DNA from 2 places in the Pseudonocardia sp. ICBG162 genome. Region 1 is predicted to be linked to the other one. Evidence: predicted binding sites of a transcription regulator. Region 1 holds the regulator's gene; the other holds the start of a gene.
What was found. Region 1 encodes LexA, which represses DNA repair genes until DNA is damaged. Its sites were predicted from a motif close to CGAACACGTGTTCG; they were not measured.

Region 1 (7,235 bases):
CCACGTTCCGCGACCGGTCCGTCGCCGACGATCATGGAGCGGGGCATCGGCGCTGGTGGCGCCGAGGAACGTCGCGGGCGGCGCCGTCCGTCGCGCCGGAGGGACCGCGACCGGCGGCCACCCGATGCGGGGACACGCCCTGCGGACGCGCCCGGCGGCACGTCGCCGACTCCTCCGGCGACATCCCGACGGCCACGTCACGACGCCCGCGCGCCATACCGCGCACGCCGTCACCCGATGCGACGCCGACGCGGCGTCCGTCGCTCCGCACCGTCACCACCTGGGACCGCCCCGCAGCGCACGGCCGTGCGAACCACGGGGTGCGGCGTCGCACTGCGCGGCGCCGGCCGACGTCAGCGCACGGCGCCGACCGACGGCACGGCGGCCGCGGGGGCGTTCCAGCCCGCCGCCGCGTCGCCCAGCAGCCCGAGCGCCACCACCGCGGTCGTCGCGCACAGCAGGGCCGCGACCCCGGTGAGGAACCGCTCCAGGCGACCGCGGGCGCGGCTGCGGGCCGGGCGCGGGCGCGCCGGGACCAGGCAGCGCCGGGACGGCGGACGGACGGTGCGCGGTGCCGGCACGGCCACCGACCGCGTACGGGCCGGCGCCGCGGCCGGTGCGGGCCGCGTCAGGGTCGCCGTCGCCCCCGGGGCCGGGTCCGCGATGGTGCAGCGGGGCGTCCGGACCGCGGGGTTCGGACCGCCGGCGGGACCGGACACCGGGACACCGGCCCCGGGGGCGCCGGACACCGGAGCGCGCCGGGAACGGGCGGCGGGGTGACGGGCCACCGACTCGGTCAGTGCGCGCTCGCGCGCCCCGTGGGCGGCCCACCGGTGGGCCGCGCGCGTGGCGGCCGACGAGCCGGCACCGGCCGCACCGGCGAGACCGTCGGCGGCCCGCACCCGCTCCCGGGCGGCGCGCCGGGCGCGCGAGGTGGGGGTGCCGGGCGCCGGGGCGCCGGTCAGGCAGCCGACCGCGCCGTGGTCGCGGATCCGCTCGTCGAGCTCTCGCATGGTTCCTCCTGCCGTCGGACCGCCCGTCCCCCGGACGGTCTCGTCTCCCCCGCTCCCGACCGGCCCTTCCCCGAGCCCGGTCGAACGGGCGTACGAGCGGTGTAGCACCCGGCACCGACAACAACTGCGTTCCCGCAGGTCGTCGCCCGTGCCGGGACGTTCTCAGCGTGGTGCGCCGACCGCGGGCGGCCCGGCCGGGCCGTGGGTGGCGACCGCGACGTCGGCGAGCACCCCGAGCGCGACGACCGCGGCCGCCGAGGCGAGCAGGACACCCGACGCGGCCACCGCACGGCGCACGACGCCCGGCGCCGGGCCGGGACGCACCCCGTCGGTCGTGGTGCGCACCGGGACCCGCCCGATGACCGTCACGTCCCCGATGACCGCCGTACCCACGATCGCCACCCCCGCTGCCGTTCCCGCTGCCGGTCTCCCCCGCGCGGCCGGGCGGCGACGCGGACCGCGTTCGATCGAACCAGTGTTCGATCGAACGCCTGTGCGATGTTGTACCACCGCGGTCCGCCGGAATCCACGACACGCCCCGGGCGACTTCGAACGCATGTTTGGCGAACGGGCCCGCGGCGGCTAGGGTCGTCGCCGTAAGTACCCCGAGGAGGCGAATGCGATGGCAGCGGACGACACCGGACACGGTGGTCCCGGCGTGACCGGCACCGCCGCGGACCGGGGATCCGCGAAGGTCCGGGAGTTCCCCGACCCCGCGGCCGACACCCGCGGCCTGACCCCGCGGCAGAAGAAGGTCCTGGCCGTCATCCGGGACTGGGTGGACCGGTACGGCTACCCGCCCAGCGTCCGCGAGATCGGTGACGCGGTGGGCCTCACGTCCACCTCGTCGGTGCACCACCAGCTCCGCACCCTGGAGCGCAAGGGCTTCCTCCGGCGCGACCCGAACCGCACCCGCGCGGTCGACGTCCGCAGCCCGGAGCAGATCGCCGGTACCGACGGGACGGACTCCGACACCGACACCGACACCGCCGACCTGCGTTCCGCGCGGCCGGCGCCGGCGTTCGTGCCGCTCATCGGCGACATCGCCGCCGGTGGCCCGATCCTGGCCGAGCAGGCCGTGCAGGACGTGTTCCCGCTGCCGCGCGAGATCGTCGGCGAGGGCACGCTGTTCCTGCTCAACGTCAAGGGCGACTCGATGGTCGACGCCGCGATCACCGACGGCGACTGGGTCGTCGTGCGCCAGCAGCCGGTGGCCGAGCAGGGCGAGGTCGTGGCCGCGATGATCGACGGCGAGGCGACCGTGAAGACGTTCCGCCGCAAGGACGGGCACATCTGGCTGATGCCCGCGAACGACGCCTACGACCCGATCCCGGGTGACGACGCGTCGATCCTCGGTCGCGTCGTGGCGGTCCTGCGCCGCCTCTGACCGTCGCGGACGGCGCCCCGTCCCGCGGTCAGCGGGACCGGCGGCGCCGTCCGTGCAGGGACATCGCGACGGCGCCGGCGACCAGCAGCGCCCCGAGCGCCGCGGCCCCGCCCGCGGCGGGCAGCCACGACGGGTACGTGCGGTACTCCGGCACCTCGGCGGGCTGGGGCACGACCGGTGCCCGCGGAACGGTCGCCGCGGTCACCGCGCCCGGGACGACCGTGATCGCCGCCGCGGTCAGGCCCCGCGCCTCGCTCCCGGAGTGCAGCGCGCCCTGGCCGTCCGGGGCGACCGCCTCACCCTGGGCCTCCCCCGGCAACGGCACCGGCAGCGGTGCCCCGCCCAGGGCCTCGACCAGCGCGTCCGCCGTCGCCGGTCCGCCGGCGGGCAGCGGGAACACCCAGGCGTCGGTGTAGGTCCGCAGCACGGCGGCGCGCCCGCCCTCGGCCCCGGCCGGCGAGACCCCGCCGCCGGTGACCGTGCGCGACCCGGCGGCCCCGAGCGGCCCGCCACCGGTGCCGGACCAGGGCAGCACGACCTGGGCCACCCGGCGCAGCTCCACGGGGTCCCCGCCGTCGCGCAGTGGTGCGGCGGGCCGGTAGACCCCGGCGGCCCCGGTGGTCTTGTCGACCAGCAGGGGCACGCCGTCGTCGCCGACCAGCAGGGCCTCGACGTCGCGCGGACCGTCAGGGTGGACGAGGTCGTGCACCCGTGGCGGCCCGGCCGGGGGCAGCACGACGAGCCGGACCGAGCCGCGCTGCGCCCCGTTGTCGCCGGTGTCGGCGAGCCACAGCTCCCCGCCCGGTCCGAGGCCGAGGTCCTCGACGTCGGTGACCGGGACGTCGGCCTGCCGGGTGCCGGTGACCGCGCAGCCGGCCGGGTCCAGGGTGAACGCCCGCGCGGTCCCGCCGCCGTCGACGATGGCGTGGTAGCGCTGCGGGGCCGCGCCGGGCGGGCCCTCGGCGACCAGCCCGGACAGCTCCTCCAACCGCGGGTCGTCGATCGAGCAGACCGGGGTCGCCCCGGGCGGCGGCGCGGCCGCACCCGTGAGCGCACCGGACAGGCAGAGGACCGCGGTCAGGCGGCGGGCCACGACCCCGAGACCCGCTCGCCCGGCCGGTGGGACGCTCAGTGGCCCGCCGCCGTCGCCGGCAGGTCGGTGCCGGTCCCGGTCGGCAGGGCCGAGCCCGCCACCGCGAACGGCAGCACCGCGGTGCCCAGCTCGGGCTTGACCCGCGCCCGGATCCGGGTGCCGTCGGCGGTGTGCTCCTCGGCGAGGATCTCGCCGTCGTCGTGCAGCCGCGCGACCAGCGCACCCTCGGTGTAGGGCAGCAGGAGGTCGACCTCGTACTCCGGGCGCGGCAGGCGCTCGGCGATGCGCTCCCGGAGCTGCGGGATCCCGGCGCCGCTGTGCGCGGAGACGAACACCGCGTCCGGCTGGGCGTGCCGCAGCCGGGCCAGCGCGAGGTCACCGGCCGCGTCGGTCTTGTTGATCACGAGCAGCTCGGGCGGCATCGTGTCGCCCGCGGCCTCCCCGACCTCGACGAGCACCTGGCGGACCGCGGCGATCTGGTCGTCGGGCAGCGGGTCGGACCCGTCGACGACGTGCACCAGCAGGTCGGCCCGGGCGGCCTCCTCCAGCGTGGAGCGGAACGCCTCGACGAGCTGGTGCGGCAGGTGCCGCACGAACCCGACGGTGTCGGTGAGGGTGTAGTCGTGCCCGTCGGGCGTCTGCGCCTTGCGGGTGGTCGGGTCCAGCGTCGCGAACAGCGCGTCCTGCACCAGCACCCCGGCGTCGGTGAGCTGGTTGAGCAGGCTCGACTTGCCCGCGTTGGTGTAGCCGACGATCGCGACAGAGGGGATCTCGTTGCGGCGACGACTGCCGCGCTGGGTCTCGCGGACCTGGCGCATCGCGCCGATCTCGCGGCGCAGCTTCGACATGCGCGCGCGGATCCGGCGCCGGTCCAGCTCGATCTTCGTCTCACCGGGGCCACGGCCACCGATACCGACACCGCCCGCGGCGCGGCCACCGACCTGCCGGGACAGCGCCTCACCCCAGCCGCGCAGCCGCGGCAGCAGGTAGGACAGCTGCGCGAGCTCGACCTGGGCCTTGCCGTCCCGGGAACGGGCGTGCTGGGCGAAGATGTCGAGGATCAGCGCGGTCCGGTCGATGACCTTGACCTTGAGCCGCTCCTCCAGCTGACGGAGCTGGCCGGGTGACAGTTCGCCGTCGCAGATCACGGTGTCGGCGCCGGTGGCGCGGACGGTCCCGAGCAGCTCCTCGACCTTGCCGGAGCCGATGAACGTGGCCGGGTCCGGGCTGGAGCGGCGCTGGACGAGGCCGTCCATCACCTCGGAACCGGCGGTCTCGGCGAGGCGGGCCAGCTCGGTCATCGAGTTCTCGGCCTGCTCGGCCGTGCCCTCGGTCCAGACGCCGACGAGCACGACCCGCTCCAGCTGGAGCTTGCGGTACTCGACCTCGGTGATGTCGGTGAGCTCGGTGGACAGCCCGTGGATCCGGCGCAGCGACGTGCGCTCCTCCAGGTCGAGCTCGCCACCCGTCGGAACCGGGTTCGACGTGGAGGGGGTCACGGAGGGGTGCGTGTGGGCATCAGTCATCTTGACCCCATCCTCCCACGTCGCGGGGCCCGTGTCCGCCCGGATTCGCGGCGCTCAGGCGGGCGCGTCCCACCACGCGCGGTCCAGCTCCCCGGACGCGAGCAGCACGGCCGGGCCGTGCAGCGTCGTGGGCCCGGTCCGCTCGCCGGTACCCGCCTCCACCGTCACCCGCAGCAGGCCGCCCGGGACGGTGACCTGCACGTCGCCGGCGGAGTGCCCGGCGTGCCGCAGCGCGGCGACGGCGGCGGCGACGGTCCCGGTGCCGCAGGAGCGGGTCTCCCCCACGCCGCGCTCGTGCACCCGCATCCGGATGCGGCCGCCGTCGGCGGGACCGTCCAGCGGGGTCAGGAATTCGACGTTCACCCCGTTCGGGAACAGCGCCGGGTCGAACGAGGGCGCGCGGGTCAGGTCGAGGGTGTCCGGGTCGGCCGCGGTGACGCAGGCCAGGTGCGGGTTGCCGACGTCGAGGGCGATGCCGTCGAAACGCGCGTCGCCGCTGGTGGCGACCGACGCCGGGCCGACGCCGACCGTCCCGAGCCCGACCGAGACCCCGTCCGGCCCGACCGCGGTGTCGAGCACCCCGTTGCGGGTGCCGACCGGGCCGCCGGTGGCCCAGCCGCGCTCGTGCAGGTAGCGGGCGAACACGCGCAGGCCGTTGCCGCACATCTCGGCGAGCGAGCCGTCGGCGTTGCGGTAGTCCATGAACCACTCGACGCCGTCGGCGGGCTCACCGACGCCGGGCTCCCCGGCGAGCTTCGCCCAGCGCACGACCCGCAGCACCCCGTCCGCACCGAGGCCGCGGCGGCGGTCGCACAGCGCGGCGACGCGGGCCGGGGTGAGGTCGAGCGCGGCGTCCGGGTCGGGCAGCACCACGAAGTCGTTCTGCGTGCCGTGCCCCTTGCTGAACGCGATACCGCCGGTCATGCCACCAGCCTACGAGCGAGCACCGCGCGCGCCGAGGCCACCAGGTCCGGGTCGGCGCCGTCGAGCCAGTGGATGCGGCGGTCGCGGCGGAACCAGGAGCGCTGGCGGCGCACGAACCGCCGGGTCGCCCGGACCGTCTCCTCCCGGACGCCGGCGAGGTCGGGGTGGGCGGGGTCGCGGTCGAGGGCCTCGATCACCTGCCGGTAGCCCAGCGCGCGGGACGCGGTGCGGCCCTGCGCCAGCCCGTGGCGGAGCAGGGCGCGGGTCTCGTCGACCAGACCGTCGTCGAGCATCCGGTCCACCCGCAGCGCGACGCGCTCGTCGAGCTCGGCGACGTCGCGGTCCACGCCGAGCAGCACGGCGTCGTAGCGGGGGGTGCCCGCGCCGGGCAGCGTCGCCCGGAACGGCCGGCCGGTCAGCGCGATCACCTCGAGCGCGCGGACGATCCGCCGCCCGTTCGAGGGCAGCACCTGCTCCGCGGCGACCGGGTCGACCGCGGCGAGGCGGGCGTGCAGCGCGCCGGACCCGTCGCGTTCCAGCTCGGCCTCCAGCGCGGCGCGCAGCTCCGGGTCGGTGCCGGGGAACTCCAGCTCGTCCAGCACGGCCTGCACGTAGAGCCCCGAGCCGCCGACGAGGACCGGGGTGCGCCCCGCGGCGCGCAGCTCCTCGACGACGGCGCGGGCCTCGCGCTGGTAGGCCGCGACCGAGGCGGTCTCGGTGACGTCCAGGACGTCGAGCTGGTGGTGGACGACGCCGCGCCGCTCGTGCGGGGCGAGCTTCGCGGTGCCGACGTCCAGGCCGCGGTAGAGCTGCATCGCGTCGGCGTTGACGACCTCCCCGTCCAGCGCCAGCGCCAGCTCCAGGCCCAGGTCCGACTTGCCGGTCGCGGTCGGCCCGACCACGACGACCAGCGGCGGTGCCGTCGACGGAGGGGCGCTCACGCCGGTTCCCACAGCGCCACGTGGTAGGCGACGCCGTAGGGCATCGAGGTGTGCCGGTGCGCCGCCGTCCAGGCCCGCCCGCGCGCGGCACCGGCCAGCACCTGCCACGGCGCGCGCCCGGACGCCCAGAGCGCGGCGGCGCCGTCCGGGTCGAGCCGGGCGAGCGCCTCGGGGTCACCGGCGTCGAACGCGGCGGCGACGACGGCGTCGAACGCCTCGGCGCGGCCGTCGAACCCGCCGGGGGCCTTCGCGGTGTGCTTGGCCGCGCCGTCACCGACGACGAGCAGCCCGACCCCCTCGCCGGCGAGCTCCGCGCCCAGCGCCAGGCAGTCGGCGACCGGGGTGTCCGGT
Region 2 (7,235 bases), on a different contig from region 1:
GATCGTGCTGCTCCACGGGACCCCCGGACGTCCGGTGGACTGGGTGGACTCCGGGGGCGCCGCCGACGTCGCGAACGCCTGGGCCGCCCAGCATCACGGGGTGGCGCCGATCCTGGTGATGCCCGACGTCAACGGCACCTACACCGCGGACTCCGAGTGCGTCGACACCTCGACCGCGAAGGTCGAGACCTACCTGACCCGCGACGTGCCCCGGGTGGTGAGCAGGCTGCTGGGGACGCGGCCGCCGGGGCCGTCGTGGGCGGTGGCGGGGTTGTCCGAGGGCGGCAGCTGCGCGGTGATGCTGGCGCTGCGCCACCCCACGGTGTTCGCCACGTTCGGTGACTACGCCGGGCTGCTCGGCCCGCGGGTCGGGGACTCCAACGGCGGGGTCCCGGACACCGTCGCCGGGCTGTTCGGCGGGTCGCAGACCGCGTTCGCCGCACACGACCCGGCGACCCTGCTGGCCGCGAACCGGGTCCCCGGGATCGCCGGCTGGTTCGAGGCGGGCGACGCCGACACCGACCCGGCCGCCGCCGCGCGCACACTGTCGGCGGTGGCGACCCGGGCCGGTGTCGAGAACCGGCTGGTGATCGTGCCCGGTGGCGGGCACGACTTCGACCTGTTCTCCCAGGCGCTGTCGGACTCCTACCCCTGGCTCGTGGGACGGGTGTCGGCCCCGATCCCCTGATCCGCGGTCAGGGCGCGCCGAAGCCGGCCGCCCCCAGGACCTGACGGCCCTCGTCGCCGTTCACGAACTGCACCCACTTCTGCGCCAGCTCGGCGTTCTTCGTGTTCTTCAGGACGACGATCGGGTACTGGTTGACCGCCTCCGACGCCTGCGGGATGTCGACGCCCTGCGCCTGCCCCTTCGACGCGGTGACGTCGGTCCGGTAGACGAGCCCGGCGTCGGCGTTGCCGGTGGTGACCTTCTGCAGCACCGACTTGACGTCCTGCTCCTCGGAGACGGGCGTGATGTCCACGCCGGCGGCCTTCTCGACCTTCTCCGTCGCCGAGCCGCACGGCACCTGCGGGGCGCAGACCACGGTCCGCAGACCGGGCTTGCTCAGGTCCTGCAGCGACGCGATCTGCTTCGGGTTCTGCGGCGCGACCGCGATCTGCAGGGTGTTGGTGGCGAAGACCTCGGGCTGCCCCTGGGCGTTGCCCGCGTCGGTCACCTTGGTCATGTTGTTCCGGTCGGCCGAGGCGAACACGTCGGCCGGGGCGCCCTGGTTGATCTGCTGGGCCAGGGCCGAGGACCCGGCGAAGTTGAACACCACGTCCGTGCCCGGGTTGGCGGCCTCGAACTTCTTCTCCAGGTCACCGAACGTGCCGGTCAGCGACGCCGCGGCGAACACCGTCAGCGTGCCGCCCTGCGCCTCGCCGCTCGGCTGCGCGGCGGTCCCGCCGCCCCCGGCTCCCCCGCCGCAGCCCGCCAGCGCGAACAGCGCCGTCGCCGCCAGCGCGGCGCCGGCCACTCGTCCTCTGATCCTCACGAACACCCTCCCGGGATCGACTCCTCGCGCCGTTCGCCGATCACGAACTGCGGCTCGGCGGGCATCTTATGCACGCAATCACCGGTTACGCACCATCGATCGGCACGCAGGACCGGATCTCTACCGCGCGGCTCGACTGTGGACTCTCAGTGATCGCTCAGCGTCCTCTGGGGTTGCTCTGCGCAACGACCGGAAGGGTCACCCACGTCGGCGGATCGTGCCGCCACGACGCAGGAGGACGACGGCGCATGGTGCTGGAGACGCTGGTCCCGCCGGGGGCCCCGGCCCCGGGGACGACGGCGGTGGGGTCGGCCCGCGGGCGGGACGGGTCCACCCCGGGTCCGGCGGTGCGGCGATGAGCGCGGTCGAGACCACCGTCGAGATCGCACCGCCACCGGGGCCGTCGCGGCGTCGCCGGCGCCGACGTCGGGCGGGTGCCGTGCTGGGGGTGCTCGTGGTGCTGCTCGGCGGCGCGGGCGCCGGGGTCGGCGCGGTGACGCTGGCCGCGCCCCCCGGGACCGGGCCGGTCGAGGCGACCGCCGAGTGGGCCCGCGACCACGGGCTGAACTGGCTCGTCACCGGCCTGGAGAAGCTCCAGTACGACGTGGACGCGCCGTCCGAGGGCGGCACCCCGGCCGGCGGGATCCCGCGGGCTCCGGGTGCGCTGTCCGACCCGGCGACGACGCCGCCGCTCGCCCCGGTCGCGGCGGGGGCCCCGCTGCCCGGGGAGGGCGTGTGGCAGACCGTCGTCGCCGACCACGGGCGGCCCGCGGTCCAGGTGACGACGCTGCGGGTCGACGACACCCACACCTCCTACCTCGCCGGGGTGCTGCGGATGGACCCCGCGCTGGTGCGGGGCACCCTGCACCCGGGCGTCGGCGAGCCCGCCGGGCACTGGCACGCGTCGACGTCGCTGGCCGGGCGGGCGGGTGACGGCGTGGCGGTGGCGTTCAACGGCGGGTTCAAGCTGTCCGACCCCAGCCACAACGGCTACTACGCCGAGGGCCGCACGGTCGCGCCGCTGCTGCCCGGCAAGGCCAGCCTGGTCCTGCACACCGACGGCCGGGCCGACGTCGGGGCGTGGGGCACCGAGGTCGGGATGGGGCCGGACGTCGCGAGCGTGCGGCAGAACCTGCTCCCGCTCGTCGACGACGGCGCGGTGAACCCGACGTGTGCCACCGGCGGCACCGCGGAGTGGGGCAGCACGATCGGCCAGAACGCGTTCGTCCACCGGTCCGGTTTCGGCGTGACCGCCGACGGCACCGAGGTGTACGTCGCCGGACCGGCGCTGTCGGTGTGCACGCTGGGCAGGCTGCTCGCCGACGCCGGCGTGGTCCGCGGCATGGAGCTGGACATCAACCCGGCCTGGGTCAGCGGGACCTACTTCCACGACCGGCCCGGGCACGCCCCGCAGGGGTTCGCGCTGTTCCCGGCCGAGCAGGTGCCGCCCACCCACTACCTCGCGCCGACGATGCGGGACTGGTTCGCCTGGTACCTGCGGTCGTGACCGGGCGGCGGGTCCCGCCCGGGACGGGTCAGTCCTCGGGCGGGGCCTCGCCCAACTCGTCGGCCTCCGCACCGGCGGCGGCGATCTCCTCCTTGACCACCCCGTAGGCGACCCCGGGCCCGTAGCCCTTGCGCGCGAGCATGCCGACCAGCTTGCGGGCGCTGGACTGCCGCTCCTCGCGACTCCCGACGGGCAGGCTCCGCAGCCGCCGTACGACGAGCTCGCGGGCCCGGTCGCGTTCGGAGTCGTCGTCGATGCCGGTGAGCGCCTCGTCGGCGATCTCGCGGTCGACGCCCTTGCGGTGCAGCTCCATCGCGATCGCCCGTTTGCCGAGGCCGCGGTGGCGGTGCCGGGACCGGACCCACTGCTCGGCGAAGGCCTGGTCGTCGACGAGTCCGACCTCGTCGAACCGCTCGAGGACGCGGTGCGCGACCTCGTCGGGGATCTCCTTGCGGCGCAGCGCGTCGCCGAGCTCCTTGACCGTGCGGGCGCGGTCGGTGAGCAGGCGCAGGCAGATGTCGCGGGCGCGGGTCTCCTGCTCCTGCGGTGTCTCGACGCGTGAGGTGGCGTCCTCGCCCCGGCGTCTCCCCCGGCCACGGCCCTCTCCGCGGCGCCGGCCACGGGGGGTGGTGCTCTCCTCGACCGGGTCCGGCCCGGTGCCCTCGGGCGCGGCGGCCGCGGCGTCCGGGTCGGTCGGGCCTGCCGCGGCGGCCGGACGCCGACGCGGGGTCGCGCGGTCGCGACGGGGTCCGCTGCGGCGAGCGCCCCGTCCGGACAGCTCCTCGAAGGAGACCACACGGGGCGAGCCGGGTCCTGCATCGTCGACGCCGTCGTCGGCACTCCCGCCGGAAGCAGGGTCGGGGCCGGAGTCGGGGCCGTCGAGGGTCAGTCTGCGGACCGGGGCGGGGGCCGCCGCCTCGTCTGTCGCGCCGTCCGCCGCGGGGCCCGTGGACCAGGCCGCCGGCGGGTCGGTCGCCGTCGTGGGGGCCTCGTCGGCGCCGCTCAGCGCGGCGAACGAGACCTGGTGGGGGCTGGTGTCCCAGCCGGGGACGGCCGGGGGCTCGGCGCCGGACTCGTCCGGCCCACCGCCGGTCGGGTCGGCGGTCCGGACCGCGGGCGGATCCTGCTCGTCGGTGACCGACGGGGTCACGCCGAACAGGTCGTCGAGCGGGACGGTGCGGGGCCTGGTCGGCTCCGCACCGTCCCGTCCGGACGTGCCTCCGGACCCGTCGCGCTCGCCGGTCACGCTCAGAAGTCGACCGGGGCCGGGAGGGGCTCGACCGGGCTGGTCTCCTCGGCGTCGACGACGGCGCCGATCCCCAGCTTCTCCTTGATGCGCTTCTCGACCTCGGCGGCGACGTCCGGGTTCTCCTTGAGGAACTTGCGGGCGTTCTCCTTGCCCTGCCCCATCTGGTCGCCCTCGTAGGTGTACCAGGCACCGGACTTGCGGATGATCCCCTGCTCGACGCCCACGTCGATCAGCGAACCCTCCTTGGAGATGCCGACGCCGTAGAGCACGTCGAACTCCGCCTGCTTGAACGGCGGGGCCACCTTGTTCTTCACGACCTTGACCCGGGTCCGGCTGCCGACCATGTCGGTGCCGTCCTTCAGGGTCTCGATGCGGCGGATGTCCATACGGACCGACGCGTAGAACTTCAGCGCCTTACCACCGGTCGTGGTCTCCGGGGACCCGAACATCACGCCGATCTTCTCGCGCAGCTGGTTGATGAAGATCGCGGTGGTGCCGGAGTTGCTGAGCGCACCGGTGATCTTCCGCAGCGCCTGGCTCATCAGCCGGGCCTGCAGACCGACGTGGCTGTCGCCCATCTCGCCCTCGATCTCGGCGCGCGGCACGAGCGCAGCCACCGAGTCGATGACGATGATGTCGAGCGCGCCGGAGCGGATCAGCATGTCCGCGATCTCCAGCGCCTGCTCACCGGTGTCCGGCTGGGAGACCAGCAGGTCGTCGGTGTCGACACCGAGCGCCTTGGCGTACTCCGGGTCGAGCGCGTGCTCGGCGTCGATGAACGCCGCGACACCGCCCGCGGCCTGCGCGCTCGCCACGCAGTGCAGCGCGACGGTCGTCTTACCGCTGGACTCCGGGCCGTAGATCTCGACGACGCGGCCGCGCGGGATGCCCCCGACGCCGAGCGCGACGTCGAGCGCGATGGAGCCCGTGGAGATGGCACTGATCGGGACGCGGGCCTGGTCGCCCAGGCGCATCACCGATCCCTTGCCGTGGTTCTTCTCGATCTGGGCGAGGGCGAGTTCGAGCGCCTTGCCGCGGTCCGGAGCGGACATCTCTTGACTCCTCGCTGGTGGTCGACGATCGGGTCCTGCTGGTGTCTTTCGGGGAGGCACACCACAACGGTATGGGGTACCCCTGACAGTTACGGGCCCGGATCGGCGCCTGTGGACAACTCGTCCGACACCGCGCCGCAGGACCGGTACCGCGAGCCCTGCCGGAACCGTAGACGAACACGCGTTCGATCCGACACCGCGACACGCCGACCGGGCACCCACGGGAGCCGAGCGGTCACCACGACCGCCCGGGGCGCCGCTACCGCCGTGCGGGTGGGACCTCGTAGGCCGCGCAGACCGCGCGCCAGACCCGGCGCAGGTCGAGACCCGCCTCGATCGCCTGCTCGACGGTCCGGCCGCCGAGGTCGGCGAAGACGTGGTCACGGGCCAGCGACGCCGCCCGCACCGGCCCGAACTCGCCCTCCATCAGTTCCCGGAAGTGGCTCAGTCGCACGCCCGCGAGGGTAGACGGGTCACCCGTTCCGTGCGGTGTCCGCCCGATGACGGCCCGGAGCCGGTAGCCTGGGTGATATGTCCGAACTGCTCGCCACCGTCCCGGTCGACGTCGCCGACGAGGTCCTCGCGACGACCGGCATCGGGTCGCCGCTGGCGTGGCAGGTCGTGTCGCTGCTCGCTCTGCTGTCCGCGCTGGTCGTGCTGGTGCGCTGGTGGCTCCACCAGCGCCGTCGCTGAGGGTCCCGCTCAGCCGGCCGCCGGGCGTCCCGTGCGGGCCGCGCGCGCGGCCACCAGCAGGAACGGCACCGTCGCCACGACCACCAGCGCGCCGAGCAGCGCGTAGGACGACACCGTCACGAGCACCCCGGCCACGATCCCGGCGGCGGCGCCGGCCAGGTTCATCGCCACGTCCACCGAGCCCTGCACCCGCGGCCGGTCGGCCACCGCCAGCGACGCCGTGAGCTGCGCCGACCCGCCCACCACCGCTGCCGACCAGCCCAGGCCGAGCAGCACCAGGCCTACCGACAGCAGGCCGGTCGCGGTCGGCGCGGCGAGGGCGCAGACCACCCCCGCCAGCGGCAGCAGCACCCCGGCACCGGCCAGCACCCGCGCCGGTCCGAGCCGGTCGGCGAGCCACCCGAACAGCGGGCTGAGCGCGTACATCCCCGCGATGTGCAGGCTGATCACCAGCCCGACGACCGACAGCGCCGCGCCGCCGTGGTCCATGTGCACCGGGGTCATCGACATCAGCCCGACCATCACCGCGTGCCCGAGCACGATGCCGACCGCGCCGAGCAGCGCGGGGCGCGAGGCCCGCAGCACCGCCCACGGCCGCACCGCCGTGGCCCCCGGCGCGATGGCCGGGGTGCCCGCGCGCTCCCGGGCCCGCAGCAGCGGGTCGGGCCGCAGACCCAGCCACCCGGTCAGGGCCGCCAGGGCGAACGCGACCGCGCAGAGCAGGTACGGACCGGCGACACCGGGCAGCCCGACCGACACGGCCACGGCGTCCAGCGGACCGAGCAGGTTCGGCCCGGCGACCGCACCGACCGTCGTCGCCCACACCACCAGCGCGAGCGCGCGGCCGGCCCGCACCGGCGCGGCCAGGTCGGTGGCGGCGTAGCGCGCGGCGAGCCCGACCGCCGTCCCCGAGCCCACCAGCAGCAACGACACCAGCAGCAGCACCACCGAGCCGGTCGTGGCCGCGACGACGGCACCGACCGCGCCGAGCAGCCCCACCAGATGACCGCCGACCAGCGCGGGACGCCGTCCCCGGGCCTGGGCCACCCGTGCGACGACGGCGGCCGCACCCGCCGCGCCCAGCACGCTCGCCGTCGACGCGACGCCACCGACCGCGGGCGAGCCGGACAGCCGGGAGGCGACCAGCGAGCTCGCCGCGATCGAGGTCGCGACGGCCGTCCCACCGAGCACCTGCCCGATCGCGAGCACCGCCAGCAGGCGGGGCTGGGCGGGGTCCTGCG

Region 2: a site for LexA is predicted at 5,476-5,489, ahead of recA (recombinase RecA). Genes of this name have one in related genera too.

What each region holds. Positions count from the first base shown of each region.
Region 1 covers NZ_JAHLJD010000017.1:663,747-670,981, forward strand. Annotated here, with positions in the region: gene KPL60_RS17215 (hypothetical protein) at 354-1,013, opposite strand; gene KPL60_RS17220 (hypothetical protein) at 1,176-1,406, opposite strand; gene lexA (transcriptional repressor LexA) at 1,636-2,400, shown strand; gene KPL60_RS17230 (hypothetical protein) at 2,429-3,493, opposite strand; gene hflX (GTPase HflX) at 3,529-5,019, opposite strand; gene dapF (diaminopimelate epimerase) at 5,074-5,943, opposite strand; gene miaA (tRNA (adenosine(37)-N6)-dimethylallyltransferase MiaA) at 5,940-6,884, opposite strand; gene KPL60_RS17250 (hypothetical protein) at 6,881-7,235, opposite strand, start outside.
Region 2 covers NZ_JAHLJD010000013.1:2,013,381-2,020,615, forward strand. Annotated here, with positions in the region: gene KPL60_RS12445 (alpha/beta hydrolase family protein) at 1-688, shown strand, start outside; gene modA (molybdate ABC transporter substrate-binding protein) at 696-1,475, opposite strand; gene KPL60_RS12455 (hypothetical protein) at 1,849-3,000, shown strand; gene KPL60_RS34645 (RecX family transcriptional regulator) at 3,029-4,246, opposite strand; gene recA (recombinase RecA) at 4,249-5,301, opposite strand; gene KPL60_RS12470 (DUF3046 domain-containing protein) at 5,561-5,755, opposite strand; gene KPL60_RS12475 (hypothetical protein) at 5,833-5,994, shown strand; gene KPL60_RS12480 (MFS transporter) at 6,004-7,235, opposite strand, start outside.